2 regions of the Clostridium sp. CM027 genome follow, and region 1 is predicted to be linked to the other one. Evidence: riboswitches for the same ligand, from Rfam matches in the RefSeq annotation. Region 1 holds a riboswitch; the other holds the start of a gene.
What was found. A riboswitch is a leader RNA that binds a small molecule or an ion and turns the genes downstream of it on or off. The one in region 1 is predicted to bind cobalamin.

Region 1 (7,730 bases):
AAAGCAATAAATTATATGAAGAATAATAAAAAGTTTAACAAACCTATTGTTATTAAAAAAGGAAGCTTTGTAATTGTATCGGGCCATGATCAATATGCAGCAGCGCAAGAACTTGGAATAAATAACGTGCCAGTTTCATATGAAGAAAATTAGTAAGTCAAAATTATATTTTTATTTTACTATTTATATTAGTTTTTAATATTATCTACAGTCAGTGATGTGAATATGTTTGAACATAGTATGCAAACAGGCTATAATATATTAAATACAACATATTGTTTATTTTATATAAATGTTTGGAGGGAGAAAATGGTTTGCAACAGCTGTAAGAATGAATTTACTAATATTAATGGATTAAAATTTTGCCCATATTGTGGAGAGAAAATAGAAGAAAAAATAGATTTAGAAGATGAACGGATTACTAATAAAAATAATAACAGGGATAAAGAAAAGACAGTTGGAGCGGACAAAAAAGAGGAAAAACATCAGGAGACGATAGCGATGCCTGCAATAACTGAGGAAAACATAAAAAAGGATAAAAGGGATAAGTTTTTTGCTTATTTTAAAAAAACATTTGTGCATAGGAAAGTAATTATACCTATAATATCATTATTAGTTGTTACCTCAGTCGCAGTCTTTGCATACACAGTTTTTATTGTTAAACCAGTGGATGAAGTGAAAATAAAAGACGACTTGCTAGGAAAAGTAGTAACTCTTCCTAAAGGAACAGTAATAAAAATAAGCAAAAATGATATGAAAAGCTTTAAGATAAATAGTAGGAATACATATAAGGGCAAGGATGACATAAAAGTAGATTTAACTTTAAACAATGGCGCTATTGAGGCAAAGACTTCTTTGGCTCTAGTATATAATGATGAAGGAAAAAATCAATGGAAGATTAGCCCTAAAATTATAGTTGAGAGCGTTAATTCATTGAAACCGTTGGTAGGTATGAATGAAAAGAAGTTTTGGGTTGGATTAAAAAAATTAAGTATTAATATTGCAGATATACCAAAAGTATTAGGTGGACAAGATGTCACAAATCTTGGCATGGTTTCAAGAACACCGGATTTAGAAAACAAAAAAGAAGAAATTTTGGTGACAGCTTCTATAGACAGTGGACTTCTGGTTTCTACAGGAAAGATAAAGTGTAACCTTGTTTTTGAAAATGAAACTTGGAGAATTGATAACATTGAAGAAAACAGCGCAGAGGGATCTAAATTAGTCTTATCACCAACTTTTTCTGATGAAAAGGTTATTGAAACTATAAAAGAACAAGGAGTGGGAGAAACAGTATCCTATTCAAGTTTTTTTGGTGGCAAAGGGTTTGCTATAAATGATAGATTTACTAAGAGTATTAATATATCTGATAAAAAGTTTGATGTACAAAATGGAACATTAATTGTTAATGCTAAGAGGGAGAGTATAGTGGGAGAAATAAAGTTGGTATTATCAACTAATTATACTTTCTCAATATCTTTCGCCAATATATCTTTTTTAAACAGGTCAAAAACTACCGTTGATAGTGGGACAATAAACAATGTGCCTACGGAGATAATAGTACCCTCTATTACCAATGCCGAAATTGAAGGGAGTAATTTATTTTTCTGGTGGTCTAATAACCATAAAATAACAGCTAAAGAAGCGAAGACCTTTAAATCTAATGAAATATTGTCTAAGAAGGGATTAGATAATATAAAATATGTTTATGGAAGTATTACTTATAAAGATGAGAAAAAGAATGAAAACAAAAACGTTTCTTTTGTAGCGCTATATTTTCTTGTTTACGATGCTGACAAGGGATATAACTGGAAATTAGATAAATTAGTTGGCGAAGATTCGCCCAATTACAAGGCTTATAAAAATCAATAAATGGAACAATTTATTGCTTGGCTCATAAGATATTTTATAAATCTTATAATGCAAAGGAGCAGTTATGTATAATAGATATAATAGGATAAATCCGAGCATTGTTAGTTATGCAAGTGGAGATGTAAATGGTGATGGAATAACAGATGCTGTGTACTTAACAGGTATAAAGACACCAGATAGTCCATATACTCAAAATATCGTCCTTGTAATTCAAGATGGAATAACAGGTGATTTTGCTAGTATACCACTTAGTGAAAATACAGGATACAATCCTACACTATTTTTGGGGGATTTTACTGGAGATGGTGTAGATGATATTTTAATAAGTATTGCAACAGGTGGTAGTGGTGGAATAATGTACTATTACATTTACTCGTTTATTAACAATGAAGCAAAATTACTATTTGACTTTAATGTATATAATGAGCAATACAAATACGATGTTACTTATAAAGACAATTACAAGGTTGAAGTTATCAGTAAGAAAAATAACCAAAAATACATTATAGATATATCCAACAAGGACGCCGATTATTTAAATGAAATATACGACGAAAACGGAAAGCTAAAGAATCCAATCAACGGATTCGTTGATCCTATAAGCGGCTTATATCCTGTGGATTTTGATTCAGATAAAGTATATGAGCTATTGGGTTATCAAAAAATAGCTGGAAGATACCATGCAGACTCCTTAGGATATGTTTTAAATACTTTAAAATGGAAAGATAAGATATTTGCTTTGGATAATCAGCAAGTAGCTATTAATGGATTACAAGTATAGGTATACTTGTAACGACAGTTTTGGAGGAGAGCGAGAAACGCTCTCCTTATTTATTGAATAATTCTAAGTAATCTCCATATCCTTCATCGCAGAGCTTATGAATTGGTATAAACTTTAGTGAAGCACTATTTATGCAATATCTTAATCCACCCTGGGAAATCGGACCATCGTTGAATAAATGTCCTAAATGACTGTCACCATATTTGCTCCTTACTTCTGTTCTCATCATACCATGGGTTGCATCCTTATTTTCTTTAACGTTAGCATCCTCAACAGGCTTTGTAAAACTAGGCCACCCACAACCTGAATCAAATTTATCAAGAGATGTAAATAAGGGCTCTCCACTATTAATATCTACATAAATGCCTTCTTCTTTATTATTCCAAAATTCATTTTCAAAAGATTTTTCTGTGCTGCTTTCCTGACTTACTTCAAACTGAATTGGAGTTAAGATCTTCTTTAGTTCTTCTTTACTTTTTTTAGTATAAACTTTATTATCCATAATAATGCCTCCTTAATAATGAGTATAATATTTATTGCACCAATTAATAGTTATTATATACTAAATACATTATAAGCAACAGGGGTAAAGATGTGTTGAAAATAGTATCCTGAGGGTATTAATTCTCTAGTTAATATAATTTATTTTATAATATATTTGTTTAATATGCAAAAAAATAAACTTTTAAAAATCATACTATTTAATTATACGGTTCAAGTGTTATAATAAGTAAGGGGTGGTAAAAAAATGTCGAAAAAAAACTTAAAAGTAGTACTTTTTACAACGATAGGGATTATATTAATAGTAATGGCAGTATTTATGTTTAATTTTTTTACAAAAGTGGATAGTGCAACAAAAACATTTGATACATATAAGAACAAGTGGGTAAAGCAGGATTTCAAAACAATGTATAGCATGCTTTCAGTTAAAACTAAGGAAACAATAACTGAAAAGGAATTTGTAGACAAATACAATGCTATTTATAGTGGAATAGAGGCTAAAAGTATATCTATTAATGTGGAGAATGAAGATAAAATTAAGGAAGGAAATAAAAAAGCTATAAATATACCATTTTCTATAGTTATGGATACTGCAGCAGGGCAATTAAAAATGCCAGGCTACCAGGCTACTATGGTGAAGGAAGAAGTTAACAATAAAAAGCAGTGGACATTAGTTTGGAATGAGAAAATGATATTTCCTAGTATGGAAGCGGGAGATAAGGTTAGGGTAGAGCCAGAAGTGGCTATACGTGGAGAAATTTATGATAGGAGTAAAAAACCACTTGCAATAAATGATTTAATTGTTACGATTGGAATAAAACCCATTACATTTATTAAAAATAAGGATGCTAATATATCGCAGATGGCTAAGATACTAGATATTGATGCTTCGGTTATAGAAAATAAACTAAAGGATAATGAAAATTCTGATCAATTTATACCGATTATTAACATATTGCGTAGTGAAAAAGTAAAAATAGATGGAGTTATGAAGCTTGATGGGGTAATCCCGAACAAGACTAAAGGTAGAGTATATCCAGGTGGGGAAGCTTTGGGGTCGCTTATAGGATACATAAAGCCGATAACTGCTGAGGAACTACAAAAGAATTCTAGTAAAGGGTATAACTCATTTAGTTTAATAGGAAAGGCAGGTCTTGAACAGGTTTATGAGGACAAGCTTAAGGGTGAAAATGGGGCAACAATATATATATCAAAACAAAATAATAACAATAAGGTTGTAATTCTTAAAAAAGAATCAAAAGCAGGTGAAAATATAACATTATCAGTAGATAGTGAACTACAGAAGAAAATATATGAAGGGATGAATAAAGAGCCGGGAGCCAGTGCAGCAATAAATCCAAAAACTGGAGAGGTATTGGCTTTAGTAAGCTCGCCGTCATATGATACAAATGCAATTACTACTTATGTTTCTAATACCCAAAAGGCAGAATGGGAAAAAGCAGGGGATCCATTTAATAATAGATTTAAGGCTGTATATTCTCCAGGGTCTACATTTAAACTGATAACGGCTGCAGTTGGGTTAGAGCAAGGGAAGATAAAACCTAGTGAACTTATTAACATACCGGGAAACGAATGGCAACCGGATAAATCATGGGGACTCAATAAGGTTACTAGGGTTGGTGAACCGAGAGAGTCAGTGAATTTACAGGATGCATTTGTATACTCTGATAACATATATTTCGCAAAGGCAGCTCTTAATATAGGTAAAGAGGAATTTATAAAAGGATGCAACAATTTTGGAATAGGTCAAAAGCTTCCAATAAATTATCCAATAGCAAATTCACAAGTAGCCAATGGTAACAACATTAAGAATGATGTAGCATTAGCAGATACTGGTTATGGTCAAGGGGAGGTCCTTATGAGCCCACTTCACCTTGCACTATCGTATAGCGCAGTTGTTAACGATGGAAATATTATGTCTCCAACTTTAGAAAGTTTGAATGAAAAGGTAAAGGCTAAGGTATGGAAAGCTAATGCAATTTCCGCGGATAATATAAAATTTGTAAAAGATGGTCTCACTGGAGTTATCGATAACCCAAATGGTACAGGTCATGCGGCAAGAGTTGATGGGCAAGCTCTCGCGGGTAAAACTGGAACAGCGGAACTTAAGAAAGATGACAAGGATAAAGCTGCAGAAGAAAATGGATGGTTTATATGTATGGATACAGTTAATCCTAAAATAGTAGTATCAATGTTAATGGAAAACGTTAAAGAGAAAGGTGGAAGTCACCATGTGGTACCTATTGTAAAAGGAGTAATGGAATATTACTTAAATAAAACACTGAAATAGCGTTAGAAAGTAGGTAGAATGATTTACATTGCTTTAATATTTTTTTGATGTTACAATAAAAATAGTCAACTTAATAAAAATTAAATATTGTTTTAGGTGCCCTGTAACAGGGGTTAAAAGGGAAAGTGATTATAAAACCACTGCAGCCCACCGCTACTGTATTAGAGGATGAAATCCAAAGAACCATTGGGAAACTGAGAAGGTTGGAGAGTAAGATGATGCTAAAGCCAGTAAACCTGCCTATTGCTTGAAATTTTAGTCTTCGGAGGGAGGATGAAAAATGCGTGATTTAACAATAATATTGGGTTATCCAATATGTGAAAAATTTAATTGCATTATTCCACATCCTTGAGATGTGGTTTTTTTATTTTCTGATTTTTTTACATTAGAGTATATCATTAAAATAATAAGGAGCATACTATGAAAAAAATTATACTTATAACAGGTGGAGCAAGGAGTGGGAAAAGTACATATGCTGAGAAGCTAGCCAAAGAAGAGAAGGGCAACGTACTTTATATTGCAACTTCAATTCCGTTTGATGATGAAATGAAGGACAGAGTAAAAAAACATAAAGAAAGAAGACCAGCTAATTGGTATACCTTTGAAGGCTATAAGAATTTAAAACAGGTATTCTATAACGAAGAAATGCAGTTTGATACGATTTTATTAGATTGTATTACAATAATGACTACAAATCTTATGTTTGATGAAGCGGGGGATAAGTTCGATGATCTTAATAATCAAGCTATAAGCGCAATGGAAAAAGGGATTTTACAAGAGGTAGCAGTATTTCTTGACGAAGCAGAAAAAAACTTAAAAACAATAATTCTTGTAACTAACGAAATTGGCTCTGGAATTGTACCAGAATACAAGATGGCAAGGGTTTTTAGAGATATTGCGGGTAGAGTTAATCAGTATATTGCATCAAGGGCTCAGGAAGTTCACATGGTGGTTTGTGGTATCCCAATTAAAATTAAATAAGTAATTAAAAAATTAAAATTTATGGAGGCAACTTATGTTTAAAAGAAAAAGTATAATAAGTCTAGTTTTAGCTGTTTTTGTTTGTGTTGTATTTAGCGCGTGTGGCAGCAAAGGTGAGAATAAAGGGTCGCTTAATACTACTAAAAAGGAAACTAACGCTGTAGTATATCCGCTAAAGGTAGTTGACTCATATGATAGAACGGTTATCATTGAAAAAGAACCTAAAAGAATTATTACAATTGCACCAAATATAACAGAGGGAATATATGCACTTGGTAAAGGAAGCAGTGTAGTTGGTAGAAGTGATTACGATGATTACCCAGCTCAGGCCCTTAAGGTTACATCTGTTGGTGACTTATTGCAACCAAGTGTAGAGAAAATTGTTGAATTAAAACCTGATGTAGTTATTGTATCAGCTCTTTTTGATAAGGCTATTATTAAAAAATTAGAGGCTCTTAATATAAAGGTTGTAGCGCTTGGTGGTGAAGAAAATTTTAATGGTGTGTATGACACAATGTCAAAACTTGGTCAGGTTGTAAATGCTAGTGGGGAAGCCCAGACAATAGTATCAGATATGAAAAGGAAAGTTGCAGAAATAACTGATAAGGTTAAGGATGCTAAGAAGCCAACAGTGTACTATGTAGCAGGATTTGGCAAGAGTGGTGATTTTACAGCAGGAAAAGATACATTTATAGGTAGTATGATAGACATTGCTGGCGGAAAAAATGCTGCGGGCGACGTAGTTGGTTGGAACTACAGTGTAGAAAAGCTTGTAGAAAAGAATCCTGATGTGCTAATTTGTTCAAAGCTCTATGATTCAAAAAAAGGTATAAAAGCTACCAATGGTTACAAAGATTTGAATGCAGTTAAGAACGGCAAATTATTGGAGATTGATGAAAACATTATTGTTAGGCAGGGACCGAGACTTGCAGAAGGACTTGAAGCAATTGCTAAATTAGTTCATCCTGAACTTTTTAAATAAAAGGGGTTAAATAACCATGACGTTTATAGAAAATAAGAGTTATTATCGACGAGTTTTTGCAGTAGGGGTATTTTTACTCCTAATTGTAATGATTGTAGCAACAAATTTTGGGGTAGCAGATATTTCTTTAAAACAGACAGCCCTAATTATTATAAGCAAAATTCCAATATTAAATAACAGTGTATCCTTAGATGGAATTAATCCTACATCTGCAATCATATTGGTAAAGTTAAGACTTCCTAGAATCATTTTATCCTGTTTAGTAGGAGCAGCACTTTCAGTGGTTGGTACCTCTTTTCAGG
Region 2 (7,730 bases), 1.0 Mb from region 1:
TTTCCTTGAACTCTTGCATACTTTTCGGATAGGCACTAGTATCTTCCAGCAGATGTTTTTCTACAAGCAATTCATATATCTCCATCACGGTTGGCTGTTTTAGATTTGCCTGTTTCAAAATTTCTGTGTTTTGAAAAATCTCTAAGGGTGTTCCATCTGCGATAATTTTCCCTTGGCAGAATACAAGGACTCGCTCCGCCCATCGGTATGCGAAATCTACATCATGGGTGGAAATGAGCATTGTCTTGCCCTCCGAACCAAGCTTGGCCAAAACTTCTTCTAGTATCAGTGCATTTAAAGGGTCCAGTGATGCAGTCGGTTCATCAAAGATAATGATTTCTGATTTCATAGCAATGATGCCCGCAATGGTGACGCGCTTCTTTTCACCGCCACTCAAATAGTGTGGCGGACGATCCTTGAAATCTGATATGTTCATGTATGCCAGTGCTTCCTCAACTCGCTTTAGTACTTCCTCTTTTGGAAGCTTTAAATTCATCGGCCCGAATCCAACTTCTGCCCTAACTGTAGATGCGATTATTTGATTGTCCGCATCTTGAAATACAATTCCGATATTTTTTCGAAGTCCTTTTAAATTCTTTCTATTAACGACAGTACCCCGGTAAATGATTTTTCCCTGTTCAGGTGTAAATACACCGTTTATATTCAAGAAAAATGTAGATTTTCCCGATCCATTGGAACCAATGACAGCGATTTTCTCACCTTCATAGATATCCACGCTTACACCATCCAATGCAGACTTTCCATTCCCGTAGACGTAGTATAGATCTTCGACCTTTAATATTGATTTCCCCATAATAGCTCCTTTCTATCTTGTAACGCCCCATATCAGGATCAAAAAAATTATAAATACTACTGCAGAGGCAATCTGTATTGTCTCTACCTTTTTATCTTCCTCCAAAAATATAAGATCCCCATCATAGCATCTGGCCTCCATGGCATCATAATAATCGTTTGCCTTTTTAAGCGAAATAACCAGCATATTGCTTGCAATGCTTCCAAATGTATAGCAGGAAGTCTTAAAATCACAGTAGCCCTGACGAGATTCTGCGGAATTTTTCATTTTAGTATAGACATCCATTAAAATGAAAATATAACGGTAAATGAGGTTCATCAGCTCTACAATAAGCTTTGGAACATGTGCTTTTCGAAGCACATATATAATCTCGGAGGATGGAGTTGACAGTGTCATCATTTGTAGGGCACTTATAGCTGCAAAAACTTTCAGAATCAAAAATGCCACTTCCTTAAGCTTTGCCTGAGAAGTAAACACATAGCAGAAGCCAAGATACAAGTTATACTGCCCCATCGGCTGCTTTGAAAAATCAATAGCAATTGTAAAAGTGCCAAGGAGGATAAAGATGATTGGAATCGCCAGTATTGACAAGTATTCGTTTACTGGAAGCTCTCCTTTTACAATGGTCAGATAGGCCATTGCAATAATGACCACAACAGATACATAGGGGTTTTCCAATACAATACAAAGAATCAATATCAAAACAGAAAGAGATACTTTAAAAGTAGCATTCCAGTGCCTGATTTTAGAAGTATAAGCATAAAAATCAATTGAAAACCCTTCGCCGTGTTTATGTCCGGTTCCATGGTGATGATTATGTGTCCCATCCCCTTTTTTCCATTTGAAGAAAAAGCCCACCATTAGAAAAATGGCACATAAAATAATAATTTTTCCCATTTCACATCTCCTTTGAATTTTCACCCCATGGCAGCATTCTGGGAGATTTTAGAATAATAAAAATAGATGAAGCATAGTAAACAATTACACCTACAATCTGATTTAAAAATGCAAGGCCAGATAATGTAACTATAATCGCATTGAAGCACCCGGCGAAAACGATGATATTCTGCCTAATCATGTTATAGGCTCGTTTTGACAATTCGTAGTATAGGCCTGTCTACAAAACAAAAATCCTTCTAACTAAAGTGTTAGAAGGAAACGATTCAAAAATATGCTTAATCATATAAAATCAACAAACAAATTTTCATTATAAAGCCCTCTCTATCACTCGTAGAGTTTGTAGTGCGAAAATATGGGCAGGTATTCTGACTCAAGAATCATTATTTAAGCGCGCCTTCCCCGTTTTCGAGTGGCATAATGCACTTAAATTCATCTATTACAGCTACGAGATAGTTCAGGATTTTAACCTGATTCCCTTTTAATTAATTTAAACCTATATTCTATTATTTAATTTTTATAATTCTTTCACACATGTACTCATTACATAGTAGACTTATTATTACAAAAAATCAACTACTTTAATTGTAAAAAGATAATATTTTTCAAACTTTCACAAAATAATACATTATACTATATTCTGAAATAAATGCTACAGTAAAAAAAGGGACCCACTAGGGGACCCTATACGTACTTTCTCATGTGCTTTAATGCAGTTTTTTCAAGTCTAGAAACTTGTGCTTGGGATATTCCTATTTCACCTGCTACTTCCATTTGAGTTCTTCCATCGAAGAACCTTAAATTTAAGATTAACTTTTCTCTAACATTTAATTTTTTCATTGCCTCTTTAATCGATATATTTTCAAGCCAATTATCATCTAAATTTTTGGTGTCACTTATTTGATCCATTACATAAATTTCATCTCCACCAGCGTGATAAATTGGTTCAAATAAAGATACAGGATTTTGTATAGCATCTAAAGCAAATACTACATCTTCCCTTGGTAATTCTAATTCTTTTGCTATTTCAGCTACAGTAGGCTCTTTGTTGTCTTGATTCACCAATCTGTCCCTAACTTGTAATGCTTTATATGCAATATCCCTTAATGATCTACTAACTCTTATTGAGTTATTATCTCTTAAATATCTTCTTATTTCCCCAATAATCATAGGAACTGCATATGTTGAAAATCTAACATTTAGACTTAGATCAAAATTATCAATGGACTTCATTAAACCAATACAGCCTACTTGAAATAAATCATCTACGTTTTCTCCTCGATTATTAAAGTGCTTTATCACACTTAAAACCAATCTTAAATTTCCTTTAATAAATTTTTCTCTACACTCATACTCACCATTTTGTATCCTAAATAGTAGCTCTTTCATTTCTTTTTCTTTTAGTACGGGTAATTTTGAAGTATCTACACCACATATTTCTACTTTATTGAATACCATAAGGTCATCATTCCCTTCAGAGTAATTGCTTCTAAATTATGTCCTTATGGTTTGCTTTTTATACTACAGACAACCTTTAACATCTGAAAGGGTGTTTTTATTTTAATCTTAATAATAGATTCATCAAAATTGCATCACAATTTCTTTAATCCCGCCCATAACATTCCTACATATTACTAAACCTTATTTAAGCTATCTATTAATTCATTAAAATTCTTTTTAGCTACTATTTCTCTATTCTTAAAATCACCTATTTTTTGTTTATTAAATTTTTCACTTTTATCTAGGTTTACTAATTCCTCTTTTACAGTTTCTCTAAGCCTTGGAATAATATTTATTATTTTTTTTATTCCATAAATATATTCATCATCATAAAGCTTGAAACATTCAAATAAACCTGATATAAGTCTCCCATCAGAAAATATGTAAATATATCTATCACTCATTTCATCTGATAAATCAACTTCAATTTTATGCTTATACAGCCTAAAGAAAACATCATCTTTCTCAATGAAAACAGGAAATATCATAGAAAAAAGCATCTCTATTTCTTCTTCCTGCTCAACTAATCCTGAAAAATCGCTTTCATTAAGTTTTTTAACTATTTCATCTGTAAAAATATATTTCCTTACCTCTTTTCCCAATTTACTCCTTAGTTTTTGCTCCTTTTCATCAGATAATAAATTGTCTATTGAATCAATTAATTTATTTAGCGGACCTTTAATCTCATTTTTTTTCATAATGAAAAAACCTCCTTAATAATACATAAACTACATATATAAACTTAATTTAATCGAAGCCAAAATGTAGCGTATTCCAAGAAATTATCCTAAAAGCGCAAAAACATATTCCATAAAAGAGGATATAAAAGGACAGCTACAATTCCTGAAATAGCCATAGTTATGCCACTCATGGCTCCCTCAGTTTCTCCTATTTCCATAGCCCTCGCTGTTCCCAGCGCATGAGAAGATGCTCCCATAGCAATCCCTAAGGCAACTTTATCATTAACTTTTAAAATTTTATATAAAAACGGTCCGACAATTGAGCCTACAACACCTGTCATTATTATAGCTACAACTGTAATTGAGGAAAGTCCCCCTAACTGATTTGACAATGCTATTCCTATAGGTGTTGTTATAGACTTAGGTATTAAAGATTCAATAAGTACATCGGAAATTCCAAATAATTTCGAAAGGAATACTACACATACAATACCAGAAATCGCACCACTCAAAATCCCTATAAGTATTGGTATAGCATTTTTTTTAAATAAAGAGAATTTCTTATACATAGGCAAAGCTAATGCCACTGTGGCAGGAAATAAAAAAAATGAAATTATTTTACCTCCGTTATTGTAGTCTTCATATTTAATATGTAGCTTTGTCAAAAAAAATATTAATATAATAATGGCTATCAAAAGTGGATTAAAAATTGAAAGTCTGCCTTTCTTCTTTATGTAAATCCCAATTTCATAAGCAATAAGGGATATTATTACACCAAAAACTGGTGAAGTAATTAAATCATTCATATAAACGTCCTTTCCTTAAAAATTTAACTACGAGTGCTGTTACAATCCAAACTAAACATGTGGAAAGAACAACTATAACGATAAATGGTATCCATTTTCCTTTTAACACACCAAATGCTGTCATTAGACCTACTCCAGCAGGAATAAAGAAAAAAGACATATTTGATAAAAGGAACTCACAAACTTCTTCTATCATTTCAACCTTAACTATACCTATTTGCAACCCCAAAAACAGTAAAATAAGTCCAATAACCGCTCCCGGAATCGGTAATTTAAACATAAGTTGCAATATAGTTCCAATAATATACGGAATCAAAATAATCATTAATTGTCTTAAGTACTTCATTGTTTCACCTACTTATTATAAAATGTTGTCATTTGTGTAATTTTCTTATTAAAGCATAAAATTCTTACCTATTTATATATGTAATCTCTTGTCAAAGGCAAATCATTATTTACACCTTTAGCAAACAATATCTGATGAAGAATGATATTTTATTCTATCATTAGCCTTTTGAAATTGTTCTTCATTTAAGGTAATTCTAATAACCTTTACTTTATATTGTTTTGCTGAATTTTATAAAACAGTTTGTCAGTAACCAACATTTATCACTCCCTAATTATATTAATATAGTTTACTAGTAATTAGTTCTTTATTTCACAATTATAACAACTAATCTTCTTAGGTATACCATTTTTTTAACTAGAGGTCAAAAGCAATCCGTAGAAGACTAGTGCTTGGTAAACGATAATCATAATCTAATTGATATCAAACACTCTCATTTACTTACTTATACTGTATACTTATACTATATATTTGTTTATAATTTCATTAAGTTCATATACATTTTGCTCAGTCCAACTAGTGAAATCTTTTTTATCATTAATTGCAGCACTTGCAAGTTCGAATAAAAATTTTGGTACTTCTGCTTCCTTAATATCGCCATAATATTTACCTAGCTTTGTTTTACCTATCCCAATCTCTCCCCCAAAATGTAATTCGAATACATTTATAAGCTCATCTTGGACCTTTTTCTTTTTACCGCAAAACCCAATTGTTCCTATTTCGTGTACAGAACAAGAATTAGGGCATCCTGATATATGAACATGAGGCAGTATATCTTTTGTTAAATTATTTTCTTTAAAATAACTTAGTATATCCTTTAAAGTACGCTGTGTTTCTAAAATTCCCATCTGACAAGTAGGAACTCCTATACAAGCAATAGAACATTCCAGTGAAGTATTTCCACCCATTTTACCTGTTAGCTCAAGGATTATTTCAGCTTCTTTCCCATTCAAATTTCTAATGTATAATCCCTCTGACATAGCTAGTCTTATCTCTACTTCATTCATAACTTCTATTTTATCTATTATTAGTTTCAAATGCTCACTTTTTAATTGTCCGCCTATTGGATGCACATACACACTGTATAATCCCTTTTGTTTTTGAGTAAATAGTCTTGGACTTCGCATCGATGTTTCAATCCCAACTTTGTCGTAGATTTTGGTTTGTACCTTGATTTTTAAATTTTCTCTAGTCTTAACTTTTTCCAAATAACTATTATAGCAGTTTACAAATTTCTCCTCGCCCATTCTTTCCATAATATATCTTATGCGAGCTCTTCCTTTGTTAATGTAGTCGCCTTCATTAATAAAAAGATCTGTTATTGCTTCAACATGATATAAAATATCTTCTGGCTTAATCAACTGTTCTCTCTTCACAGATAGTTTTGAATTATTCCCCATTCCACCACCTAAATACACTTTAAAATACTCTATGCCATTTTCTTTAACCGCTAAAAACCCTAAATCAGTAGCAGTTACATGTGCCTCATCCTTTTCATTACTTGAAAATGCAACTTTAAATTTTCTTGGGAGTTTATACGTATATACCTTACTTAAAAAATGGTCTCCTACAGCTGTTGCGTAAGGTGATACATCAAACACATCTTTTTCCCCTACTCCAGATAGCGGTGAGACTGACACATTTCTAGGGAAATTACCGCCGGATCCCCTTGAGTATAAACCTTTCTTTATACCTTCTTCCATGGAATCACAAACTTCATCAATAGTAATTCCATGTAGTTGTATCGCCTGACGAGTAGTTAGATGTATACTATCTAATCTATATCTTTGTGTAAAATCATATATTAATTTAAGATCTTTTATAGAAGCTATCCCTGATGGTATTCTAAATCTTATCATAAATTTCTTGCAACTACGCTCGGCATACACGCCCATACCACCCGAGGATCCTTTAAAGTCCATTTTACTTGTTTCCCCATTTAAAAATTTATGTCCAAGCGCTCTAAAATCCTCAACTTCCCCAAGAAGTACTTCACTAAGAAGAATTTTATTTAAAGTTTTCATCATTATCAATCCTTTCCTATTGCAACATTATTATGGCTATAGTATACTGTTTTTTAACCAATAAGTATAATACATGTTTTATATAATACTTATTAATATTTCTGATAGGTAGGGTGATAATTTTGATTGAGGAATTAAAAACCTTTATTGCTGTGGTAGATAAGAAAAGTTTCACAAAGGCTGCAAAGAGCATCAACATATCTCAGCCTAGCGTAAGCTTACATATTGTAATTTTAGAAAAACACTTCAATACAAGACTAATAGAAAGATCAAATAAACAGAGAAGTATATTAATTACACAAACTGGAGAAATGTTGTACAAAAAAGCTAAACAAATAATCTCCCTAATAGATGATACAAAAGAAGAACTTAACAATTATCATAATTCCACCTCTGGCACTTTAAAGATTGGCGCAAGCATGACTATAGGTGAATTTTTACTGCCCTCAATACTAGGAGAGTTTATTAAAGAGTTTCCAAACATAAAACTAGAAGTTGCTATTGAAAATACCCATAATATTTATGAAAAATTTAAAAACTATGATATTGATATTGCTTTAACTGAAGGCAGCGTCCCTGTGCATGATTATACTTTCAAAAATTTTTATGAGGATACAATGGTTGTTGTAACTCCAAATTCCTTTACCTATGACCAAAATATTG

Region 2: it holds a riboswitch for cobalamin, as region 1 does, so the genes downstream of both, cbiQ (cobalt ECF transporter T component CbiQ) here and cobU (bifunctional adenosylcobinamide kinase/adenosylcobinamide-phosphate guanylyltransferase) in region 1, are expected to answer to the same signal.

What each region holds. Positions count from the first base shown of each region.
Region 1 is NZ_CP077725.1:1,058,644-1,066,373, reverse strand. Features, by position in the region: gene KTC92_RS05155 (hypothetical protein) at 1-153, shown strand, start outside; gene KTC92_RS05150 (hypothetical protein) at 310-1,872, shown strand; gene KTC92_RS05145 (FG-GAP-like repeat-containing protein) at 1,937-2,653, shown strand; gene msrB (peptide-methionine (R)-S-oxide reductase MsrB) at 2,700-3,155, opposite strand; gene KTC92_RS05135 (penicillin-binding transpeptidase domain-containing protein) at 3,402-5,465, shown strand; partial or broken gene KTC92_RS18630 (hypothetical protein) at 5,521-5,583, shown strand; cobalamin riboswitch at 5,543-5,724, shown strand; gene cobU (bifunctional adenosylcobinamide kinase/adenosylcobinamide-phosphate guanylyltransferase) at 5,886-6,446, shown strand; gene KTC92_RS05125 (ABC transporter substrate-binding protein) at 6,481-7,428, shown strand; gene KTC92_RS05120 (iron ABC transporter permease) at 7,445-7,730, shown strand, end outside.
Region 2 is NZ_CP077725.1:2,096,146-2,103,875, forward strand. Features, by position in the region: gene KTC92_RS09945 (energy-coupling factor ABC transporter ATP-binding protein) at 1-814, opposite strand, end outside; gene cbiQ (cobalt ECF transporter T component CbiQ) at 827-1,675, opposite strand; cobalamin riboswitch at 2,052-2,226, opposite strand; gene sigG (RNA polymerase sporulation sigma factor SigG) at 2,396-3,169, opposite strand; gene KTC92_RS09960 (hypothetical protein) at 3,346-3,909, opposite strand; gene KTC92_RS09965 (LrgB family protein) at 3,999-4,697, opposite strand; gene KTC92_RS09970 (CidA/LrgA family protein) at 4,690-5,043, opposite strand; gene KTC92_RS09975 (nitrite/sulfite reductase) at 5,502-7,067, opposite strand; gene KTC92_RS09980 (LysR substrate-binding domain-containing protein) at 7,190-7,730, shown strand, end outside.